3 regions of the Streptomyces profundus genome follow, and region 2 is predicted to be linked to each of the others. Evidence: riboswitches for the same ligand, from Rfam matches in the RefSeq annotation. Region 2 holds a riboswitch; each other region holds the start of a gene.
The links. A riboswitch is a leader RNA that binds a small molecule or an ion and turns the genes downstream of it on or off. The one in region 2 is predicted to bind cobalamin.
Positions count from the first base shown of each region.

Region 1: linked by a shared signal. The riboswitch ahead of cimA (citramalate synthase) and the one ahead of K4G22_RS27240 (MSCRAMM family adhesin SdrC) in region 2 are both predicted to bind cobalamin.
Region 3: linked by a shared signal. The riboswitch ahead of K4G22_RS23165 (SCO2321 family membrane protein) and the one ahead of K4G22_RS27240 (MSCRAMM family adhesin SdrC) in region 2 are both predicted to bind cobalamin.

Region 1 covers NZ_CP082362.1:6,998,046-7,005,248, reverse strand. The annotation lists gene K4G22_RS29395 (helix-turn-helix domain-containing protein) at 1-356, shown strand, start outside; gene K4G22_RS29390 (Lrp/AsnC family transcriptional regulator) at 394-882, opposite strand; gene cimA (citramalate synthase) at 1,008-2,618, opposite strand; cobalamin riboswitch at 2,909-3,046, opposite strand; gene K4G22_RS29380 (pyridoxal phosphate-dependent aminotransferase) at 3,264-4,565, shown strand; gene K4G22_RS29375 (PQQ-dependent sugar dehydrogenase) at 4,650-6,200, opposite strand; gene K4G22_RS29370 (porin PorA family protein) at 6,652-7,203, opposite strand, start outside.
Region 2 covers NZ_CP082362.1:6,300,262-6,307,464, forward strand. The annotation lists gene K4G22_RS27240 (MSCRAMM family adhesin SdrC) at 1-1,877, opposite strand, end outside; adenosylcobalamin (AdoCbl) riboswitch at 2,006-2,147, opposite strand; gene K4G22_RS27245 (helix-turn-helix transcriptional regulator) at 3,365-6,367, shown strand; gene K4G22_RS27250 (DUF5988 family protein) at 6,401-6,616, shown strand; gene K4G22_RS27255 (type I polyketide synthase) at 6,772-7,203, shown strand, end outside.
Region 3 covers NZ_CP082362.1:5,231,121-5,238,323, forward strand. The annotation lists gene K4G22_RS23145 (ECF transporter S component) at 1-166, opposite strand, end outside; gene K4G22_RS23150 (ABC transporter ATP-binding protein) at 163-1,812, opposite strand; gene K4G22_RS23155 (energy-coupling factor transporter transmembrane component T) at 1,809-2,975, opposite strand; gene K4G22_RS23160 (SCO2322 family protein) at 2,978-3,604, opposite strand; gene K4G22_RS23165 (SCO2321 family membrane protein) at 3,601-5,643, opposite strand; cobalamin riboswitch at 5,766-5,885, opposite strand; gene K4G22_RS23170 (glycosyltransferase family 4 protein) at 6,090-7,203, shown strand, end outside.

The DNA.
Region 1 (7,203 bases), 700 kb from region 2:
ACATACGGGAACATCTGGGCGACTCGGAGCTGACCCCGCGCAGCGTGGCGCGCGCCCATCACATCTCGCTCCGCTATCTGCATCGGCTCTTCCACCAGCACGGCCTCACCGTCGCCGCCTGGATACGCCAGCAGCGCCTTGAGGGCTGTTGGCGGGACCTGACCGACGCGGCGATGTTCGCCCACCCCATCCAGGCCATCGCCGGCCGCTGGGGTTTCACCGACAGCGCCCACTTCAGCCGGGCCTTCCGCGCCGCCTACGGCCTACCGCCCAGCCATCTGCGGCGCCGGGCCAAGACCGTCTGGGAGGAGCGCGTCGTCGGCCGGGGCCCCGGCACCGTCCTCCCCGGCCACTGAACCGAGGCGCCGGGCCAGCGGGCGGGCCCGGCGGCGCTCAGCGTTCGGCGAGCCGGGCGAGCAGACCTGTCAGCCGGAACGGAATCAGCTCGCGCATCGCCAACGCGGTGCTCGTGCGCACCACTCCGGGGCAGGCCAGGACGCTGCCGGCGACCCGGTAGAGGTCCTCGGCGTCGGTGGCGATCACCCGGATCAGCAGGTCCATGTCGCCGCTGACGCCGATCACCTCGACCACCTCGTCGATCCCGGCGAGCGCCCCGGCGACCTCGGCGAGCCGGCGCTGCTCCACCTCGGCCGTGACAAAGGCGGTCAACGGCCGCCCCAGGGCGGCCGGATCGATCCGGCGCTCGAAGGACCGCAGCACCCCGGCGCGCTCCAGCTTGGCGAGCCGCGCCTGGACGGTGTTGCGGGACAGGCCGAGGCGCTGCGCCAGCGCCAGGACCGTGGCGCGCGGCTCCTCGGCCAGCGCCGCCAGCACGCGCGCGTCCGTCGCGTCGACGCGCGCCCCGGTTCTCACAGTGCTCAACAGACGTCTCTCCCTGGCCTGTTCCTCGGGCAGGTGCGGGGCCGGCCCATGGTGACGGGCGGGGCCGGCCGCCGCGCTCGGCGCCCGCGCCGGACGGCGGGGCGAGGGCCCCCGCGATCCCCGGCTCAGCCGCCGCGCGCGAGGCGGGTCGCCTGGAAGGCGACGGCGTCGGCGAGCGCCAGCACCGCGGCCTCGATCACGCTGGCGTTCGCGCCGACCGTGGTCCACTCCCGCTCCCCGTCGTGGGAGACGGCCAGGACCCGCGCCCGGGAGCCCTCGTCCAGGACCCTGATCTGATAGGAGGACAGCGTCCAGGTGTCCAGCCACGGCAGCTGGGGCGCGAGCGCCCGCCGCAGCGCGGCCTCCAGCGCGCGCACCGGCCCCTCCCCCGACGCCGTGGCCTCAGCGCGTTCGGTGCCGACCCGCAGACCGACGGTGGCCTCGGAGACGACCGTGCCGTCCGCGCGGTGCTCCGACACCACCCGGTGCCACACCGGACGGAAGTCCGCGGGCCGCTCCCTGGGCGTGCCGACGGCGAGTTCGGCGCGGAGCAGCAGCTCCAACGAGGCGTCGGCCGCCTCGAACGACCAGCCGGCCGCCTCCAGTTCCTTCACCCGCGCGATGGACCGGGTCAGGGCGTCGGGATCCGCCCGGAGATCCAGGCCCAGCTCGGCCCCCTTCAGCTCCAGGCTCGCCCGGCCCGCCATCTCGGTGACCAGGACGCGCATCCCGTTCCCGACCACCAGGGGGTCGATGTGGTTGTAGAGCTCCGGATCGGCCTTGACACCGCTGGCGTGCAGCCCCGCCTTGTGGGTGAACGCCGAGGCGCCCACATACGGCTGGTGCGGGTCGTCGGCGATGTCCGCCAGTGCGGCGATCGCCTCCGCCGCGCCGACCAGCGCGCCGAGCCGCCCCTCCGGCAGCACCGGCAGATCCAGCTTGGTCACCAGGTTCCCGATCACGGCGAAGAGGTCGGCGTTGCCCGCGCGTTCGCCGTAGCCGTTGGCGGTGCACTGCACATGGGTGACGCCGGCCGCCACGGCGGCGACGGTGTTGGCCACGGCGCATCCGGTGTCGTCCTGGCAGTGGATGCCGAGCCGCAGGCCGGTCCGCGCCCGCACCGTCTCGACCGTCTCGGCCAGCCGCAGCGGCAGGTTCCCGCCGTTGGTGTCGCAGAGCACCAGCACGTCCGCGCCCGCCTCGGCCGCCGCGTCCAGCACCCCGAGCGCGGTGTCCGGATCGTGCTGGTAGCCGTCGAAGAAGTGCTCGGCGTCCAGGAAGACGCGACGTCCCTCGGCGACCAGCAGGCGCACGGTGTCCGCGATCATCGCGCGGTTCTCCGCCGGGTCGGTGCGCAGCGCCCGTTCGATATGCCGCCGGTCCGCCTTGGCGACGAGCGTGACGACGGGCGCCTCGGAGTCGAGCAGCGCGCGCACCTGCGGATCCCGATCGGCCCTGGTGCCCGCCTTCCTGGTGCTGCCGAACGCCGCGAGCGCCGCGTGCCGCAGGGTGAGTTCACCGGCCGCCGCGCGCCGGAAGAACTCGGTGTCCCTGGGCAACGCGCCTGGCCAGCCGCCCTCGATGAAGCCGACCCCCAGGGAGTCCAGGAGCCTGGCCACCGCGAGTTTCTCGGTGACCGAATAGGATATTCCCTCCTGTTGGGCACCGTCGCGCAGCGTGGTGTCATAGATGTGAAAGGAATCGAGCAGGGGAGCCCCCGCCGGTTGTGTACGCATTGAATTTCCCAGTCTCGCCCACTCGACTTCGACGAAGAATCGAGCCACGGATTGAATTCCGGCATGCTGGAACGCCGGATGAGGTGAATCGGGAACACACCAGGGCCGGTTGTCACGGCCCGGGGGAGGAAGCACGGAGGTGCGGCGCTACAGCGCCCTCACCTCGGGATCCTGCCCGATGGGGACGAGCGGGAGCATAGGGGGAGACACCGCGCGCGGCGCGGGGCACGATGTCGTGAGGGCAGCAGGGAACCCATGACGTTTCAGCTCCATCCTCGTGGGCTTCGCGTGATACCTGCGAGCGGCAATCTGGCTTCCCGACTTTCGTCGGGTCACAGTGGCGGGACCGCGCCGGATTCTCACCGGCTTCCCCACTTCGCAGGCGCTTTCCCCACAGATTAGCAGGGAATCCCCGCCCGGCGGACCCCTGTTGGGTTTTCCTACCCCCCTGTCAGGTACCGCCGTTTGTCCGTAACCAACGCGCTTGGGAGCGATACGCGGCTTTCGACTCACCCCGTACGAGGGCGCGTCGGTGCCCCCGACGGGGGGTGGGTGGCTGGAAGGATGGGCGGACGCGTCTGGCCGTGCCGGGGCGGCCCCCTCGCTCCCGGCGGCCGACCCACCACAGGACAGGAGTGGTTCCCCTTGACAGCGCACTCCGCGACGCTGGCGATCGACGAGGCCGTGCGGGCGCGACGGGCGGCCGGGCTGGCGACGCTCCACCTGGGCTTCGGCGAGGCCGGGCTGCCCGTCGCCCCCGGGCTCACCGAGGTGCTCGCCGCCTCCGCGGGCCGCAGCGGCTATGGGCCGGTGGTCGGTTCGCCGGAGGCCAGAGAGGCGGCGGCCGGCTGGTTCGGCCGCCGTGGGCTGGCCACCGAGCCCGAGCAGGTGCTCTTCGCACCGGGCAGCAAGCCCCTGCTCTTCGCCCTGCTGGCCGCGTTGGAGGGGGATGTGGTGCTGCCCCGCCCCTCCTGGGTCTCCTACACGGCGCAGGCCGCCCTGCTGGGCCGCCGAGTGATCGAGGTGCCCATCCCCGCGGACGCCGGCGGCATCCCCGCGCCCGAGCTGCTGGAACTGTCGCTGCGCCGGGCCGAGGCGGCGGGCGCGCGCCCCGGGGTGCTGGTCCTGACCGTGCCGGACAACCCCACCGGCACCGTCGCCGACGAGCAGCGGATCGCCTCGGTGCTGGCCGTGGCGGCCCGCCGGGGCCTGACGGTGATCAGCGACGAGATCTACGCCGAGCTGGGCCATCGAGGGCCGGTGCCGAGCCCGGCCACGCTCGGCTGGGAACAGACCGTGGTCACCAGCGGGTTGAGCAAGTCCCTCGCGGTGGGCGGCTGGCGCGTCGGCTTCGCGCGGCTGCCGGCCGGCCCGTGGGGGCGGCGCCTCGGCGAGCGGCTGACCGGGATCGCCAGCGAGATCTGGTCCAGCCTGGCCGCGCCCATGCAGGCCGTGGCCGTCCACGCGCTGCGTGAACCACCCGAGATCACGGCGTATGTGACACGGGCGCGGCAGCTGCACGCGCGGGTCGCCGAAGCGGCGCACACCCGGCTGGTGGCCGCCGGCGCGCGCTGCCGTCCGCCGCGGGGCGGCTTCTATCTCTACCCCGACTTCGCCCCCGTCGGCCGGCCGCTCCGGGCGCGCGGCGTCACGACCAGCGCGGCGTTGGCCACCACCCTGTTGGAGCGGCACGGCGTCGCCGCGCTGCCCGGCAGCGCGTTCGGGGATCCCGCCTCCACGCTGACTCTGCGGATCGCGACCGGGCTGCTCTACGGGGAGACGGAGCGGGACCGGCTCGCGGCGTTGGCGTCGCCCGAGCCGGAGGGGCTGCCGTGGATCGACGCGGCGCTGCGCCATCTCGGCGACGCGCTCGCCGCCGTCACCGCCAGGCCCGGCGCGCAACCGCGGGACGCCGTCGCACGCGCGGCGGACGTGGTCCCCGACTGACGGGGCGCGCGCCCGGAGGGACGGCGGGGCCCGCCGCACCGTGGTGCGGCGGGCCCGGGCCGGTCGGTGGCCACCGACGCGCCGTCAGGCGTCGGCGAGGACGCAGGCTCCCTCGTTGAGGGTGAAGACGCTCGGCGTCGAGCTGTCCCCGCCGTGACTGGCGAGGAACCCGAGGGTGGCGCTGGCCCCGGGGGCGATCGTCTCGTTGTGCGGCTCACCGCTGGCCGTCACGGTGGTGCCCGAGGTGGTGAACGCGGCGCCCCAGCCGGAGACCAGCCGCTGGCCCTCGGCGAGCGCGAAGGAGAGCGACCAGCCGGTGAGCGGCTCGTCGCCGGTGTTGGTGACGGTGATGTCCGCGGTCAGCCCGGTGCCCCAGGTCTCGGCGGTGAGGCTGACCGCGCAGGTGCTCGCCGCCGCCGGGCCCTCGAACGTGATGCGGTGCAGCCCGCCGGGCAGGTCGTTGACGGCGTACAGCTCACCGTCGACGGTGGTGGCGATCGACGACACCAGGGTGGAGGTCTCGCCGATGTTGCCGATCTCGGCGCCCTCGTAGCCGCCGCTGCCGTCGGCACGGACGCCGAACACCTTGGACGAGCAGTAGTCGACGGCGACATAGGTGCCGCCCGCCAGGTCGGCGAACTCGGCGCCCCGGTAGACATGGCCGCCGATGACGGCGCAGTTGCCGCCGGTCAGCGGGTAGGTGTAGATCGGGTCGGTGAGTTCGGACGGGTCGGGGCACTGCTCGGGGTCGAACTCCTCAAGCCCCTCGCGGCAGGACCAACCGAGGTTGGCACCGCCCTGCCCGGGAGCCAGGTGGTTGATCTCCTCGTAGCCGCCCTGACCGACATCGGCGATCCAGAGCGAGCCGTCGGCGCTGTCGAAGGAGAACTTCCAGGGGTTGCGCACCCCGTAGGTCCAGATCTCCTCGCGGGCGCCCTCGACGCCGACGAACGGATTGTCCGACGGAACGCAGTAGGCGAGATCCCCACAGCTCGCGCTCACGTCGAGGCGCAGGATCTTGCCCAGCAACGTGTCCAGGCGCTGCCCGGCGGAGAACGGGTCGCCCGAGCCGCCGCCGTCACCGATGGCCCAGTACAGGTAGCCGTCGGGGCCGAAGACGATCTGGCCACCGTTGTGGTTGTCGAACTCGGCGTGCTCCTGGGTCAGCAGCACTTCGAGGGAGGAGTCGTCGAGCCCGTAGCGGGCCAGGGTCACCGCGCCCTCCGGCAGCGCGGTGTAGGCGAGATACAGCTCCTGGCTGTCGGTGAAGTCCGGCGCCGGCGCGATGCCGAGCAGCCCGCTCTCGTTGCCGGAGGGATCCACCACATCCGAGATGTCGAGGATCGGAGCGGTCTCCAGCCCGGTGTCGGGGTGGTACTCGCGGACGGTGCCGAGCTTCTCGGTGATCAGCAGCCGGTCGGTGCCGTCGTCCGGCGCGACCAGGCTGGTGGGACGGCGCAGCCCCGAGGCGACCTGGGTGCTGAGCGCGGTGAGGTCCTCCAACGGGACGGCGGCCGTCTCGACCGGCGCCTCCGCCGCCGACTCCGCCGGCGCCGCCAGGCGGGCGGCGGCGTCGGCCGGCATCGATGCCGAGGCGGTCAGGGGGGCGAGCAGAGCGAGTGGGAGCGCTACCATCAGCGGCCCCAACAAGCGATGTCTCTTCATTTGCGGCTCCAGAGGTGAGGGGGGTGGTTCCCCTGGTTTCGTGGGGGTCTCGAAGTGCCGTGAATCCTCGAACAGGGGAGAGCGAACTGGACACAACTCCGACCACAGCCGGTCAACTTCTCATAGTTTGGGGTGAGTTGCGCCCAGCTTCTGCCAGCGGCCACATACCGGATGCGGCTGGCGCGACGGTATCCGCTCCCTCCCCCGCCACGCCAGATCGCGTACCCGACCTTCGTTCCCTGGAGCGATCCCATAACCCGCCCGCGCTCCCATGGAGCGCCCATTCACACCGGCCGTCCACACCGGCCGTCCACACCGCCAGGAGACGCCGCAGGGGCGCTCGGCGGGAGACCCGCCGAGCGCCCCTGCGCGCGGTCTTTCGTTGCCGGGAGTTCCGGAGGTTCCGGGATCTCCGGGCCGGTCAGTCGGTGGCGGCGGCCGGCGTCGCCGACGGGCCGTCCTCCGAGCCCGCCGCGCCCCTCCTGGACTTCAGCTCCAGCCAGACCGCCAGCGCGAGCAGGATCACCGCGACGCCGCCGAGACCCAGCGGGATCACCGTGCGGACCAGCCAGAGCAGGTTCGCGGCCGAGTCCGCGTCGTCGGCCCGCTCCTTCGTGCCCTCCTCGGTGCCCTCGACGGACATGGCGTTGACCGGCGCGAGCGTCACCGGCCCCTCGGGGCCCTCCGTCTGCGCCACGATGGTCTGTTCCAGCGTGCCGTTGAGGACGGCGCCCGTCTCGGAGTCGACCCAGGCGACGCGCTCGGTGGTGGCCGCGTAGGTCAGCGGCACCAGCTCCGGCAGCATCTCCAGCATCGCCGGGTCGAACTGCTGCTGCTCCGGCGGCAGGGTCTGGGCGATGCCCGCCAGGACGTCCCTCGGCAGCGCCTCGGGGAACCGCGCCTGGATGGCCGGGTCCGCCACCGGGCCCTCGTGGTTCATCACGAAGACATAGGCGTCGCGCCCCTCGACATC
Region 2 (7,203 bases):
CCGTTGCTGCCGCCGTCGGCATCGCCGTTCCCAGCGGTGCCGGATCCCTCGGCGTCGCCGTTGTCGCTGGCCGGGCCGTCGCCGCCGGAGGCGTCGTCGCTGCTACCACCGCCGGAGGCGTCCTCGGCGTCGCCGTTGGCGCTTCGGTTCAGGAAGCCGGCGATGAGGCGGAGTTTGGCGAGGGGTTCGGCGTAGGCGGCGTCGGACTCCTCGTAGGGGGCGCCGTGGGCGTAGGCCGCGATCGCCTCCGGGGTCAGCAGGAACTCCGTGGCGCGGGCGACCGCTTCGGGCTGTTCGTCGAGGGTGCGCAGCGCCAGCACCAGGTCAGCGGTGGCGTCGTAGTCGACGTAGGTCTCGCCGTCCTGGACGATCTCGACGTGGTCGCCGTTGGACAGCTGCCCCGCCAGGTAGGCGCCGAGGCGGCCGGCCGGGGTGTCGGAGCCTGGTTCGGCCGCGTTCTCCTCGGGGACCACGACCTCGCCGCCGTCCGTACCGGGGGGCGGGGGAGGGGGACGGTCGCCGTCCGGCCAGCCGCCAGGCTCGTCCGTGCGGCCGGCGCCGCGTTCGCCGCCGTCCGAAGTGCCGTCGCCGCCACGGGAGTCGCCGGGGTCGTCGGCGGGGTCGCGCGGGGTCTCGCCGGACGGCGGGGGTGACGGCGGCGGGTCCTCGCCGTCGCCTGGGCCGGGGTTCGGGGGTGGGGTCAGGCCCCGGGTCAGCTCGTGGAAGCCGGTCCCGGCGAGGCCGAGGGACGCCTGCGCGGTGGCCCGGATCCAGGTGTCGGTGCCGACCATGCCGCCGGTGCGGGCCGCCTGGTAGTCCTCGGGGGTGTAGGCGATGGCGCCGATCTGGTCGGCGAGCGCGTTGTCCGCGTCGGAGTCGGCGTTGACCTGTGCCGCGCGCAGGTAGTCCCGTCCTCGGGTCACCGATCCGCCGGCGCCGCCGGCGTCGGCGAGTGCCTGGACGATGAGGCCCGTGCTGTTGGTGTTGGGCGCCTCGGTGCTGACGCCGCCACCCCAACCGCCGTTGTCCGCCTGGTTGGTGCGCAGCCACTCCACGGTGCGGCCGATGGGCTCGTCGAGCCCGGCGGCGCCGGCGGCGCGGGCGGCCAGCATCGCGGAGAGGGCGAGGCCCGTCGTGTCGCCGTCCGGCGCGGACTGGCCGAACTCCCTGCCCTCGTCGCAGGTGGAGAGCTTCTGCCCGCGTTCGTTGACGTGGTCGCCGGTCTCGTCGGTGGGGATGTAGCCGAAGAAGACGCGGAAGTAGCCCTCGGAGCACTGCTGGCTGAGCAGCCGGTCGATGGCCAGCTGGTCGTTCTCGCCGACGCCGGCGAGGCCGATGACGGCCAGCGACTGGCCGAACATGTTGGCGTTGTTGCTGACGAAGCCGGCGAAGTCCGGGTTCTTGGAGTAGTCGCTGATCCGGCCCTTGTCCGGGCCCGAGCGCATGATCGCGTCGCGGGTCTCGGCGACCATGTCGTAGCCGCCGAAGTCGCGCGGGTCGCGGTCGGCGACCTCGGCCGCCACCAGGACCTTGGCCGCGGCGCCGCCGACGATGATGGCGTCGTAGCCCTGGCCGGGCACCAGGCCGTCCCAGGTGAAGTAGTCGCTGGCGTGCCGCTGGTCGTCCAGATGGTCGACGATCGGGTCGGCCAACGCGCCGTCCCCCGAGGCGTGCAGCGCGAACAGGGTGTCGATCATCAGCCCGTAGTCGGGCAGCGTGCCGCCCAGCGGGTTGCGGAGGGTGCCGTCGTCGTCGAGTTGGTCGGCCAGCCATCGGCCGCTGCTGCTCGCCGCTGCCCCGTCGTTCGACGCGTGGGCGGTAGGGGCGGCGGATCCGCCGGTGAGGACCAGCCCGACCAGCAGGAAGGTGGTCAGCAACGCGACCAGATGCCTGGGGGGCCTGGGGAGCCGGGGAACCGGTCTCCCCGACGTGTCAACCGACCGCGACATCTCTTCCATCCCCCATCTCTTGCGAGAAGACGAGGGGAACGGCGCGGGAGGCCGGATGTCACCCCCCTGTTTTCGCGACAGCGGTCCGACGAACCCCCCATGCGGTAACCCGACTCGCCACGTCGTCGTGGCCCACGGTTGCGCGACAGTGCCGGACTTGGACCGGCTTCCCCGTCATGGGAGGTGATATGGAGTTCTCTTCACACGAACTGAACAAGCGTAGCAGCCGCCCTCCGGGGAGCGGTGGTTCGCTGCCCGGCGTCCGGGAGGCGGCGCCTCCCGGGGTGTGGCGGCCGGGCCCTCCCGCTGTCCCGCCCGCGATCCGATGTTCGCGGCGGCGAACATTCGTGCGATCGTCCGGTGTCCCCCCGGCCTCCCGGGCGTCGACGGGCAAAAGACGTCGGGGAGTTGATGTAATGTGAGCACATAGTGGGCCATGGGTCGTCCGCTGCCGTCCGGTTCCCAGTCGTCGCGAATTATTAATCTTCGTGCAGTAGACTGCGCGCTTTCCCGGATTGTTGCTGTGGTATGGAGCCCCGTCGAGGGCCCATCCTCTTTGTTTCGTTCGCCGGTTGCCAATACACGTGCGAACACGTTGTGATTCGGACATTGTTCCCGGGGGCGGCACGCCGTGGTTATGGTGGTCGCTGACCCACCGTCGGACGTTGATCTTCGCGTGCCTTAACGCCGGGGACGGTAGCGGATGTGACCTCCTTTTCCCGCCGTTCCTCGGTGCGCCCGTTTCGGGGGCGCGGTCGCCTGTGCGCCGGCGGGTTCGGAGTGCTGGGGGCGCGGGCCGAAGCGGACGCCGGCCGGTCTGCGCCGGCGTGCGATCGGCGTACGCCCGGGCGCGGTTGGCGCGGAACGTCCCGAAGGTCTCCGGTCCGTGATCGCGAAGGTCGCGGGCCCGCGGGGGCGGCCGGAGGCGTCGCGCCGCGGTCGGCCCGACGCGCGCCCCGAGGGCACTTCACGGAGAAAGCGGAACGCGTCCTCGCGTATCCAGGGAATGTCCATATTGGTCCGCAGAGTCGGTTGAAATCTGACATCGAGGGAAAAATAATCCCGCATATCGCGGATTGGTGTTACATGAATGTGACGAGCTTCATGCTGGGCCCTCGTTGCGCCTGTCGGGCTTGCCTGGCGTTTACCTGCTCTGAGAGGATCACTTCAAATTCCTTGAAGGACCGAGCAGTTGACCACTGCTGCGGGTCGGCCTGATCCGCGTCTTTCTCAAGATCCTTCGAGTCGAATCCGTCTACACCGTAGATAAAGCTGTCAGGGGGCCAGCCGGATGATCGCTGTGGGTTCATTGACTTGCAATCCAAGTGCATGGAGTGCCGCAGTAGCAGTTGCAAAACTTTTGTGCAGATCTTATTCATGCGCCGTCCAGAGGTATGAAGGGGCGGTGGCGCGTGATGTCTGACGGTACCGCTTCCGAGTATCGCGACCTCATCGAACGTCAGGGGCAGTCCCGCGTCCTTTCCGACGCGTTGACCGCCTGCCGCACGCGGCGATCCGGGGGACTCGTCCTCGTCGAGGGCGGGTTCGGCACCGGCAAGTCCACGCTGTTGCGACGCGTGCGTTCGCAGGCCCAGTATCAGGGCTTCACCGTGCTGCGGGCCCGTGGCAACGTCGAGGAGAGCGCCTTCTCCTACGGGGTGGCGCGGCAACTCGTGGAACCCCTGCTGGACCAGGCCGTCTCCCGGGACGACGACACCGCGTTGTCAGGAGCCATGACCGCCGCGGTCCACCTCCTCGGCTGGGAGAAGTACGGCCGGGGAACGGAGGAGGAGACCCTCCTCCCCCTCGGGCTCCGCGGCCTGCTGGCCGAACTCGCCAGGCGCCGCCCGCTTCTGCTGCTGGTCGACGACCTGCACTGGGCCGACGCCGCCTCGTTGCGCCTGATCCGCGCCCTGGCCACGGACCCGGGGACCCGCTCGGTCCTGTGCTGCGCCACGGCCGCACGGCCCGGCAGGGCCGACCTCACCCAGCTCACCGTGGCCTTCGAACAGGCGTCGCGGCTGAGCCGGTTGAGCCTGCCCGCCCTCAGCGAGGAGGGCGTCGGCAAGTTCCTCGACGGCGTCGTGGGGCCGGTCGACGCCGAAACCGCCCACGCCTGCTTCGAGGCCACCGGCGGCAACCCGTTCCTCCTCCACGAGCTCGTCGAGGAACTGCGCGGAGCCGGCCATGTCGAGGCGTTCTCGGCGCCGGGCCGCATCGCCCGCACGGGCACCGGCAACGTGGCGCGCTCCACCCTCACCTGGATCGAGCACGCCGCGCCGGGCCAGGCCAGGAACGCCAGCGCCGTGGCCCGCGCCCTCGCCGTCCTCCGGACGGCGAGCGACACCGCGCAACTGGCCGCCGTCGCCGACCTCGGCCCCGCCGAGACCGCCGACGCCGTCCGCGCCCTGCGGGCCCTCGGCGTGCTGGCGCCCGGCACACCCCTGCGGTTCGTCTCCCCGATGGTCCGCAACGCGCTCTACCAACAGCTGCCACAGGCGCTCCGCTACCGTCTCCACTACGCGGCGGCGGAGGCCCTGGAGGCCGCCGAGGCGGAGCCCAGGCAGGTCGCTGAGCACCTCAGATACGGGCCGCCGAGGCAGAGCGGCCGGTCGGCCATCCTGCTGGTCGCCGCCGGTGGCGCGGCGCTCGGCGAGGGCGACTACGCCTCGGCCATGGAGTTCTACCGCGCCGCCCTGCGCGAGCCGGTGCCCGAACGGGCGCTGCCCACGCTGCTGGCCGGGCTCGGCGAGGCCGAGCTGCGCAGCGGCGACACCGCCGGACTCGACCGGCTCAGGCGCGCGGCGGAGCTCACCAGGGAGCCGGACCGCAGGGCCGCGATCGCCCTCCGGCTCAGCAGCGCGCTGAGCGTCGCCGTCCGCTACGGGGAGGCGCTCGACGTGCTGCGCGCGGCCCACGAGGTCATCGGCGGCGGGCACGGCGAGCTCACCCGCCGGGTCGCCGAGGAACAGGCCAGGATCACGGAGCTGCTGCCAGCGATGCGCGCGCTCGTGACCCCCACCGCCCCGCGGGGGCAGGACCAGAGCGCCGACTCCCAGGGCGAGCGCGTCCAACGGGCCTACGAGGCGCTGATCGTCGGCCGGAGCGCCGACCAGGTCACCCGGCTCTGCCAGGAGGTGCTCACCGACCGCGTGACGGTGCACGCCGGTGACGGGGGCGCCCGCGCCCCCTGGCTCATCGCCTTCTGCCTGGTGCACTGCTGCCGCTACGCCGAGGCCAGAACGGTGCTCGACGGCGCCATCCAGCAGGTCGAGGCGCTCGGCGACCACCGCGCGCTCAGCGACCTGCGGGCCCTGCGCGCCTACGCCAACGCCAAGGGCGGCACCCTCGCCGAGGCGGAGGGCGACGCCCGCGCCGCGCTGCGCGGGAGCGCCGCCGGCCAGCCCCTCGGCCTGGGGCGGCCCTACGCCGTCCTGGCGCTGGTCTCGGTAAGTCTCGAACGCCATCAGATCGCGCTCGCCGAGCGCGCCCTCGATCGCTATGGCGCCGTCCCTGAACCCCCCTACCAGGCCGCGTTCATCCCGCTGTTGACGGCCAGGGCGCGGGTGCGGCTGGTCGGGGGCGATGTCGCCGTCGGCGTCGACGACCTGCTGAGGGCCATCCGGCTGCTCGACGAGTGGGGCGCCACCAGCCCGTCCTTCAGCCCGGCCCCGCAGGCGGTGCACGGGCTCCTCCAACTCGGCAGGCCGGACGAGGCGCGCCGCCTGGCGACCGGGTACCTCGCCGAGGCCCGTGCCTTCGGCGCCCCCGAGCTCACCGCGACGGCCCTGTGCGCCCACGCCCGCACCGTCGCGGGAACCCGTTCCATCGACTCGCTTGAGGAGGCCGTGGCGCTCCTCGACGACGCGGCCACCCCCAAGGTGCGCTGCTCGGTCCTGCTGCGACTCGGCACGGCGCTCAGGGAGTCGGGGCTGACCACCAGCGCCCGCCAACGCCTGCGCACCGCCGACGACATAGCCGAGGCCGCCGGGCTCACCGCGCTGGGGCGGAGCGCCCGTCAGGAGCTGGCCGCCATGGGCGTCCGCATCGGGGCCTCGCCCCGGACCAACGCCTCCGGGCTGACCCCCAGGGAGCGGCGCGTCGCCGAACTCGCCACCGAGGGCAAGCGGAACCAGGAGATCGCCAACATCCTCTTCGTCACCGTCAAGACCGTCGAATGGCACCTCAGCCAGGCGTACCGGAAGCTCGGCATCACCTCGCGGGCCGACCTGCCCAAGCTCACGTCGACGGCCGAGGGGGTCAAACGAGTCCAGGCTGGGGTGAGTCCCGGGGGTGGTCCCGGAGGCCGTGAGGGCCGGGCCGGCAGAGACTCAAGGCTTCCCGCACATCTGGGTGAGCCAGCCGAGAGGACTCGTCGCGGCCCCAGGACCCGGACGGTCTTCCTGACCAGGCGCTGACCCTGCCCCACTATCGATGGAGCGTGATCTTCAGTGAGCCTTCCCCATCCCAACGTGTTCCTGCGCGGGGGGCCCCTCGACGCCGCGGCGCCCCAGCGTCTCCTGCACGTTCCCGACACCCGACGGACCCTCAAGATCCCGGTCGGCCACGCCTACGAGCACTTCCAGCCCACCTCGGAGACCGTCGAACGTGAGGGCAACAGCCTCCAGGTGTTCGAGTGGAGCCGGCGGACCTACGTCGCGGAGTGACCCCGGCCCTCTGGGGTGCTAGCTGGGGTGACCCCCAGGGCCCCCGGGGGCGCCGAAACACAGAATTGCCATCAGTATCCAGCAGCCGACTGCCGTGAGCGGCGTCGGATGCTCCACTCCTGTGCCCTTTGCCTAGCTGTGGGAGCTTCCTTCCGGTGTCTGCGAACGAAGAAAAGCTACGTGATTACCTGAAGTTGGTCACCGCCGACCTCCGCCAGACCCGGCAGCAGCTCCAGGAGGCGGAGACTCGGCAACACGAGCCGATCGCCATCGTCGCGATGGCCTGTCGGTTCCCCGGAGGGGTGAACTCACCCGAGGAGCTGTGGCGCCTGATCGCCGACGGCGCCGAGGTGATCTCACCCCTCCCCGAGGACCGTGGCTGGGACCTGGAGAACCTCTACGACGCGGACCACCTGGCGCCCGGCAAGAGCTATCTGCGGGGCGGCGGGTTCCTGTCCGACGCGGCCGACTTCGACCCCGACCTGTTCGGGATCGCGCCGCGCGAGGCACTGGCCATGGACCCACAGCAACGGGTGCTGCTGGAAACCGCCTGGGAGACCTTCGAACGCGCGGGCATCCCCGTCAGG
Region 3 (7,203 bases), 1.1 Mb from region 2:
GCGCGAAGAGCCAGGGCGCGTCGGCCGAGTGCGCGAGACCCGAGTCCGGCGAGGCCAGCAGCGGCCAGCCGAAGCCGACCACGCCCACCGCCGACACCAGCAGCAGCGCGGCCACCGAGCGCGGCCCGAGACGCACGACCGCCGCCCGCCGACCGGTCCCGCTCATGCCGGCACCCGCCCGCCGCCGTCGGCCAGCGCGGACCGCACCTGCGCCACGGTGAGCCAGGGCTCGGGCGCCAACACCTTGGCCACCTGCGGGGCGAACGCCGGGGAGTCGGTCACCACCCGGGAGGTCGGCCCCTCGGCCACCACCTCGCCGTCCGCCAACACCACGACCCGGTCGACGAGTTCCGCGGCCAACTCCACGTCGTGGGTGGCCAGCAGCACCCCGTGGCCCGCCGACATCAGCTCGCGCAGGATCGCCACCAGCCGCTCCTTGGCCGCGTAGTCGAGGCCACGGGTCGGCTCGTCGAGCAGCAGCAGCGAGGGCGCGGCGGCCAGGATCACGGCCAGCGCCAGCGCCAGCCGCTGGCCCTCGGAGAGATCGCGCGGATGCGTCTCGTCGGCCACCTCGGGGAGCAGCCGGTCGACCAGCGCGCGGCAGCGCCCCGGGGGCGCGCCCGCGTCGGCGTCCGCCGCCGCGCACTCCTGCGCGACGGTTTCGGCGAAGAGGAGGTCCCGCGCGTCCTGGGGCACCAGGCCGACATGGCGCAACAGCGCCCCGGGCGCGGTCCGGTGCGGCACCACCGGCTTCCCGCCCGCCGCCGGCGCCAGCCGGACGCTCCCCGCGGTGGGGCTGTGCAGGCCCAGCAGGGCGCCGAGCAGTGTCGACTTGCCGGCGCCGTTGCGGCCCATCAACGCGACCGCCTCCCCGGGGGCCACCGTCAGGTCGACCCCCCGCAGCACCTCGGCCCGGCCCCGGCTGACCCGTAGTGCGCGCAGTTCGGCCAGGGGCGTGCCGGCCGGCCGGGGGGCGTGTGTGGGCAGCGCGCGCCGGCCCGCAAGCCGCTCGCGGAGCCCGGACGCACGCCGGCGCGCATCGCGCACCGACAGCGGGACCGGCGACCATCCCGCCACCTCGGCCAACCGCACCACCGGCGGACGGACGGGCGCCCGCGCCAACACCTCCGCCGGCTCTCCCCACACCGGCGCCGCGCCCGCGCCCGGCAGCAGCAGCACCCGGTCCGCGTACTGCACCACCCGCTCCAGCCGGTGCTCCGCCATCAGCACCGTGGTGCCCAGATCGTGCACCAACCGCTGCAACACGGCCAACACCTCCTCGGCCGCGCCCGGATCGAGCGCCGACGTCGGCTCGTCCAACACCAGCACCCTCGGATGCGTGGTCAACACCGAGCCGATCGCCACCCGTTGCCGCTGCCCGCCGGAGAGCGTCGCCAACGCCCGATCCCGCAGCTCCGCCAGCCCCAGCAGGTCGAGCGTCTCCTCCACCCGGCGCCGCATCACATCGGCGGGCACCCCCAACGACTCCATGCCGTAGGCGAGTTCGTCCTCCACCGTGTCGGTGACGAAATGCGCCAGCGGGTCCTGCCCCACCGTGCCCACCACATCGGCCAACTCACGCGGCGGATGCGTCGCCGTGTCCCGCCCCGCGACGGTGACCCGCCCGCCGAGCACCCCGCCGGTGAAGTGCGGAACCAGCCCGGAGACGGCGTTCAACAGCGTCGACTTCCCGGCCCCCGACGGCCCGACCAGCAGACACAACTCCCCCTCGGGAATGGTCAGATCGAGCCCGGCGAGCACCGGCGGCGCGTCCTGCGCGTAGCGCACCGAGACCGAGGCGAACCTGATCACCGCCGCACCTCCGGCCCCTCGTCGGGCACCTGATCGTCGGGCACCGGCGCGACCAGCGCCGGCAGCAGCCCGACCAGCAGCGCGCACGCCGCCGCCAGCGGCAGCGCCGGTGCCGTCAGCGGCACCGCCGGCGGGTGGAGCGCGGCGGGATCGGCGGCCAGGCTCACCAGCAGCGCCACCCCGGCGCCCGACCCCGACACCAGCCAGGCCCGCACGCCCCAACGGTCCGGGCGGTACCGCGTGCGCGGGCTGCGCCGCCCGCCCAACCACAGCCCCGCCAGCGCGCACACCAGCCCGGCCAGCAGCAGCGGCAGCCCGAGGGCCGCCCCCTCGGCCGCGAGCAGCCCGTACGAGCCGGCGCACACGCCCAGCAGACCACCGAGCGACAGCGCGTTGGTCGCGCGCCGCACGCCCTTCGGCACGGCGGCCGTCCGCCCATACCCCCGGGCGTCCATCGCGGCGGCGAGCGCCACCGAACGCTCCAACGCGCCCTCCAACACCGGACGCGCCACCCGCAGAACGGAGCGCGCGCCCCGGTCCGTGCGCCCACGCAGGCGCTGGGCCGCGCGCATCCGCAGCAGATCGGACACCAGTCGAGGAGCGAAGGTCATGGCCACCACCACGGCGACTCCCATCTCGTAGAGCGCACCTGGCAGGGACTTCAACAGCCGTGCCGGATCGGCCAGCGCGTTGGCCGCGCCAAGACAGATCAGCAGGGTCGCGAGCCGCAACCCGTCGTAGAACGCGAACACCAGCGCCTCAGCCGTCACCCGCCCGCCCAGCCGCACCCCGGCCAGCCAGTCGGGCAACGGGACCTCGGGCAGCGTGAACAGCACCTGGACGCCGCCGATCGGCGAGCCCAGCACCATCGCGAAGAACACCCGCACCACGACCACGACGGCGCCGAGCGCCAGAAAGAAGCCGAACGCCCGCGCCCAGGGCGCGTCCGTGCGCCGGGCCGCCACCACATAGCCGGCCACCGCGACCAACAGACCCAACAGCAGCGGATTGGTGGTCCGCGAGGCGGCCGTCGCCAACCCCAGCGCCCACAGCCACCACGCGCCGGCGTGCAGCGCGTTGCTTCGATGGGCGACGGGCGCCCGCAGCGCGGCCAACGCGCCCCGCGTGCGGCGCTGATCGCGCGCCGCCCCTGAGGTGCTCATGGTCAACCCCGGCGGCGTCGGGCCCGTACCAGGGCAGCGGTCCCCAGCAGCGCCACCAGCCCCACCCCGACCAGCAGCGGGGCGGTGGCCGAACTCCCGTCCCCCGAACCCTCGTCGGCTTCGGCCACCGCCTCGCCGCAGCCACGCTCCGGATAGCCGGCGATGCCGCAGAGCAGCCCCGCCTGGTCGTACCGGAGCGGCGGCGCCGCCTCGGCCAGCAACTCGGCGACCGTCGCCCCCGACGGCAGCTCCACGCACTCGGCGCGGGCCGCCGGCGGCGTCGCCTCCCCGGGCGCGTCCGTCTCGCTGCCGAAGTCGAGCACGAGCACGACGGCCGGCTCCTCGGCCGCCGGGTCGCAGACCAGCGCCGCATCGGTCTCCCCACGCGGCGCCTTCCTGTCCCCGGCCTCGCCGCTGACCCCGAACCTGAACCCGACCACGGCCCCGTCCGCCGGCCGCAGCGTCCCCGGCCCCTGGTCGGCGTACACCCACTCCGACGCGTCCGGCTCCCAGGTCCAGAACGACCAGTAGCGGTACGCCTGCTCCTCGGCGGTGGCGCTGGGCGCTGCCCCCAGCGCCCCGAGGGCGAACGACAGGCCCACCAGCAGACGCGCCAGGCCCCTGCTCACCGCCCGTTTCCGGGGTCCGGCTGACTCTCGCCGCCGTTTCCGGGGTCCGGCTGACTCCGCCCGCCACTGCCGCCCGGGCTGTCGCCGGCGTCCGCCTCGCCGTTCGCCTTGCCGGCGGTGGCGGGCGGCTCGTCGTCGCCGTCCACGGCGCCTTCGGCGGCGTCCGCCTCGCCGGCGTCGGCGGGGCCGTCGCCGGTAGTGGTGGTGGGCTCGTCGTTGTCCTCGGCGTTCGCCAGACGGGCGCCTTCGGCGGCAGCCGTGGCGGCCTCGGTCGGCTTGTCGCCGTCGGTCGCTTCGGCCGCGCCGCTGGCGGTTGCGGCAGTGGCTGTCGGTTCGTCGCCGTTCTCGGTGGTTACCGAACGGGCGTCGTCGTCCTCGGCGTTCGCCGGACCGCCGTTGCCGGCGGCAGTGGCGGACTCCTCGCCGTCTTCGGTGTCCGTCAGGTCGTCGGCGCCAGCCGGGCGGGTGCTGCCGTTGCCGCCGTCGGTCGCGGTGGCGAGCTCGTCGCCGTCCACGGCGGCGTTCGCCGGTCGGGTGTTGTCGCCGTCGCCGTCTTCGGTGTTGGCCGCGGTGGCCTTGGCGTCGTCAGCCGGGCCGTTGCCCGTCGTGGCGGCCTCGGTCGGCTTGTCGCCGTCGGTCACGTCGGCCGCGTCGTCGTCCTCGGCGTTCGCCGGACGGGGGCCGTCGCCCTCGCAGGCTGTCGCGTCGTCGGCGGCTGCCGCTTTGCGGCGGAAGCTGAGGAGGGTGCCGATGAGGATGCCGGCGAGGAGGCCGGCGCCGATGATCCAGGGGAGGGGGCCCATGCCGTCGTCGTCCGAGGCGTTGTCCGCCGCGTCCTTGTGGCCGGCGGGGGTCTCGGCCGGGTCGGGGCCGAGTTCCGCCAGCAGGGTCAGCAGGTTGGTGCCGCCGAAGTCCGTGGGCGAGGTGTCGGTCGCCCGCGCGACGAGCACCAGCAGGCCGAGCGCCGTCGGGTTGGTGGCGTGGTCGGCCCACTCGGCGTGGTGGGTGCGCAGCCACTCCAGCGGGGCCTGGGCCTCCTCGTGGTGGCCGCCGGCCGACAGGGCCAGCACCGCGCGAGCCGTGGTGCCGAAGTCCGGCTGGGTCTCGCCGCCAGGGGGCGTGGACTCAAGCCGGCCCTCGCCCCGCTCCAGCGCGCCGACCAGTTGGGCGGCGCCGGCCGGCCCGGCCGCCGCCTCCGCCTCGTCGTCGGCGCAGTCCAGCGGGGTGACGGGCGTGTTCGCGGTCCCGGGGGCGACGAGCAGCCCGCTGCCGTAGGACGCCAACACCGCGTCCACCGTCGCCATGTCGCTGGCGAACAGCTGGCCGGACTCCTCGTCCGGCTGCCAGGCGAACGCGCCGCGCTGCTCCTCGGGCGCCTCGCAGCCCAGTTGGAGACCTTCCAGCGCGGAGTAGCCCGAACTGCCCTCGCGCACCACCCCGTTGGGGTCGACGCCGGCGGCGGCGAGCGCGCCGACCACCACGGCGGTTGAGTTCGCGTCGCTGGCGCCGCCGGGGGAGAAGCCCCAGCCGCCGTCCTCGTTCTGCACGCCGGTCAGCCAGTCGACGCCGGCGTCCACCGCGTCCTCGTGGCCGCCCACGGCCGCCAGGGCCTGCACGGCCAGCGCCGTGGCGTTGGACTCGGACGCGGTGACGTCCGCGCAGGGCTCGCCCGGGTCGGCCCGGAAGGCGAGGAACGAGCCGTCCGCGCACTGCTGGCCGACCAGCCAGTCGACCGCTTCCTCGGCCGGGGTGTAGCCCGAGGTGTGCTGGGCGAGCAGCGCGTAGGACTGCCGCCACACCCCGTCGTAGCTGGGGTCGGCGTCGCCGAAGAGGGCCTCGGGCGCTTCCGCCGGGGCCGGCGCCACCGGGTCCTCGGCGAGCGCGGTCGGCGCCAGCGCGGTGAGCAACAGGGCGCCCGCGCCGGGGAGCGCGAGCGCGCAAAGGCGCGCCCGGCGCGCACGACCGCGCGGGCCGGTGGCGCGCGCGGGGGCGGCGGCGCCGCGCGGCGCGCCCCTGAACGAGGTGCGGGGGATGAACACGCGGAAGCCTTTCGCTGTGCCGGTCGCCGGCACGCCAACCGCCATGACGCCGCGACGCGTCACGCGGCACCGGGCGCGACGCCGTACTCCTCGACGGTGTCGGTCGCCGAGTCGACGACCGAAGCCAGTGCCTTTCACGGGTGGGCGTTCCGGCTCGCGCGGCGCCGGAGGCGTCGCGCTCACGGCTGCGGGTCAGCGTCGGATTCGCACCGAATTTCCCCACACGTGAGTGAACTGATGGGCTCACTCTAACGGCCCCGCTCCCCGCCTCCGCCGGCCGCTCGGGGCCCGGGGGCCGCGCGGAGCCCGGAGCGGCCCGAGGCCGCCTGGTGCGGGGCGTCGACGGAGGGCGATAATCGCCCCACCCGCCGCAATTCCACCCGACCCCCGGCGAGTAGTGTTCGTCCGTACCCGCGAGTAGGTGGCGGCAGACCGAGGGAGCGTGTGTGGCGGCGGAGGCCGGGGCGGATCGCCCGATCAGGATCGCGCTGCTCAGTTACAAGGGGAACCCCTTCTGCGGCGGCCAGGGCGTCTATGTCCGGCATCTCTCCCGGGAGCTGGCCGCGCTCGGCCACCGGGTCGAGGTGATCGGCGCCCAGCCCTACCCCGAGCTGGATCCGGGCGTCGAGCTGCGCAAGCTGCCCAGCCTGGACCTCTACCGGCAGCCGGACCCGTTCCGCACCCCTGGGCGCAAGGAGTACCGGGACTGGATCGACGCCCTTGAGGTCGCCACCATGTGGACCGGCGGCTTCCCCGAGCCGCTCACCTTCTCGCTCCGCGCCCGCCGCGAACTCGCCGCGCGGCGCGGCGAGTTCGATGTGGTGCACGACAACCAGACGCTGGGCTACGGCCTGTTGGGCAGCCGGCGCCTCGGCCTGCCGCTGGTCACCACCATCCACCACCCCATCACCGTCGATCGCCGGCTTGAGCTGGCGGCGGCCGAGGGGCGCCGGCGCCGGTACGCGCTGCGTCGCTGGTACGGCTTCACCCGCATGCAGGGGCGGGTCGCCCGGCGGCTGCCCGCCGTGCTCACCGTCTCCGGCTCCTCGCGCCGGGAGATCGTGGAGGACTTCGCGGTGCCGGCCGACCGCGTCTCGGTGGTGCCGATAGGCGCCGACACCCGGGTCTTCCGCCCTGATCCCGCCACGCCCCGGGTGCCGGGCCGGATCATCACCACATCGAGCGCCGACGCCCCGCTCAAGGGCCTGGTGTTCCTGGTCGAGGCGCTGGCCAAGCTGCGCACCGAACGCCCCGAGACGCATCTGCTGGTGGTGGGCAACCGTCCGGAGTCGGGCCCGGTGCGGGACGCGTTGGAGCGGTTCGGGCTCGGCGGCGCCGTCGAGTTCGTCAAGGGTGTCAGCGACACCGAGCTGGCCTCGCTGGTGCGGAGCGCCCAAGTCGCCTGCGTCCCCTCCCTCTACGAGGGCTTCTGCCTGCCGGCCGCCGAGGCGATGGCGTCCGGCACCCCGTTGGTCGCCACCACGGGCGGGGCGATCCCCGAGGTCACCGGGCCCGACGGGGAGACGTGTCTGGCCGTGCCGCCGGGCGACGCCGGCGCGC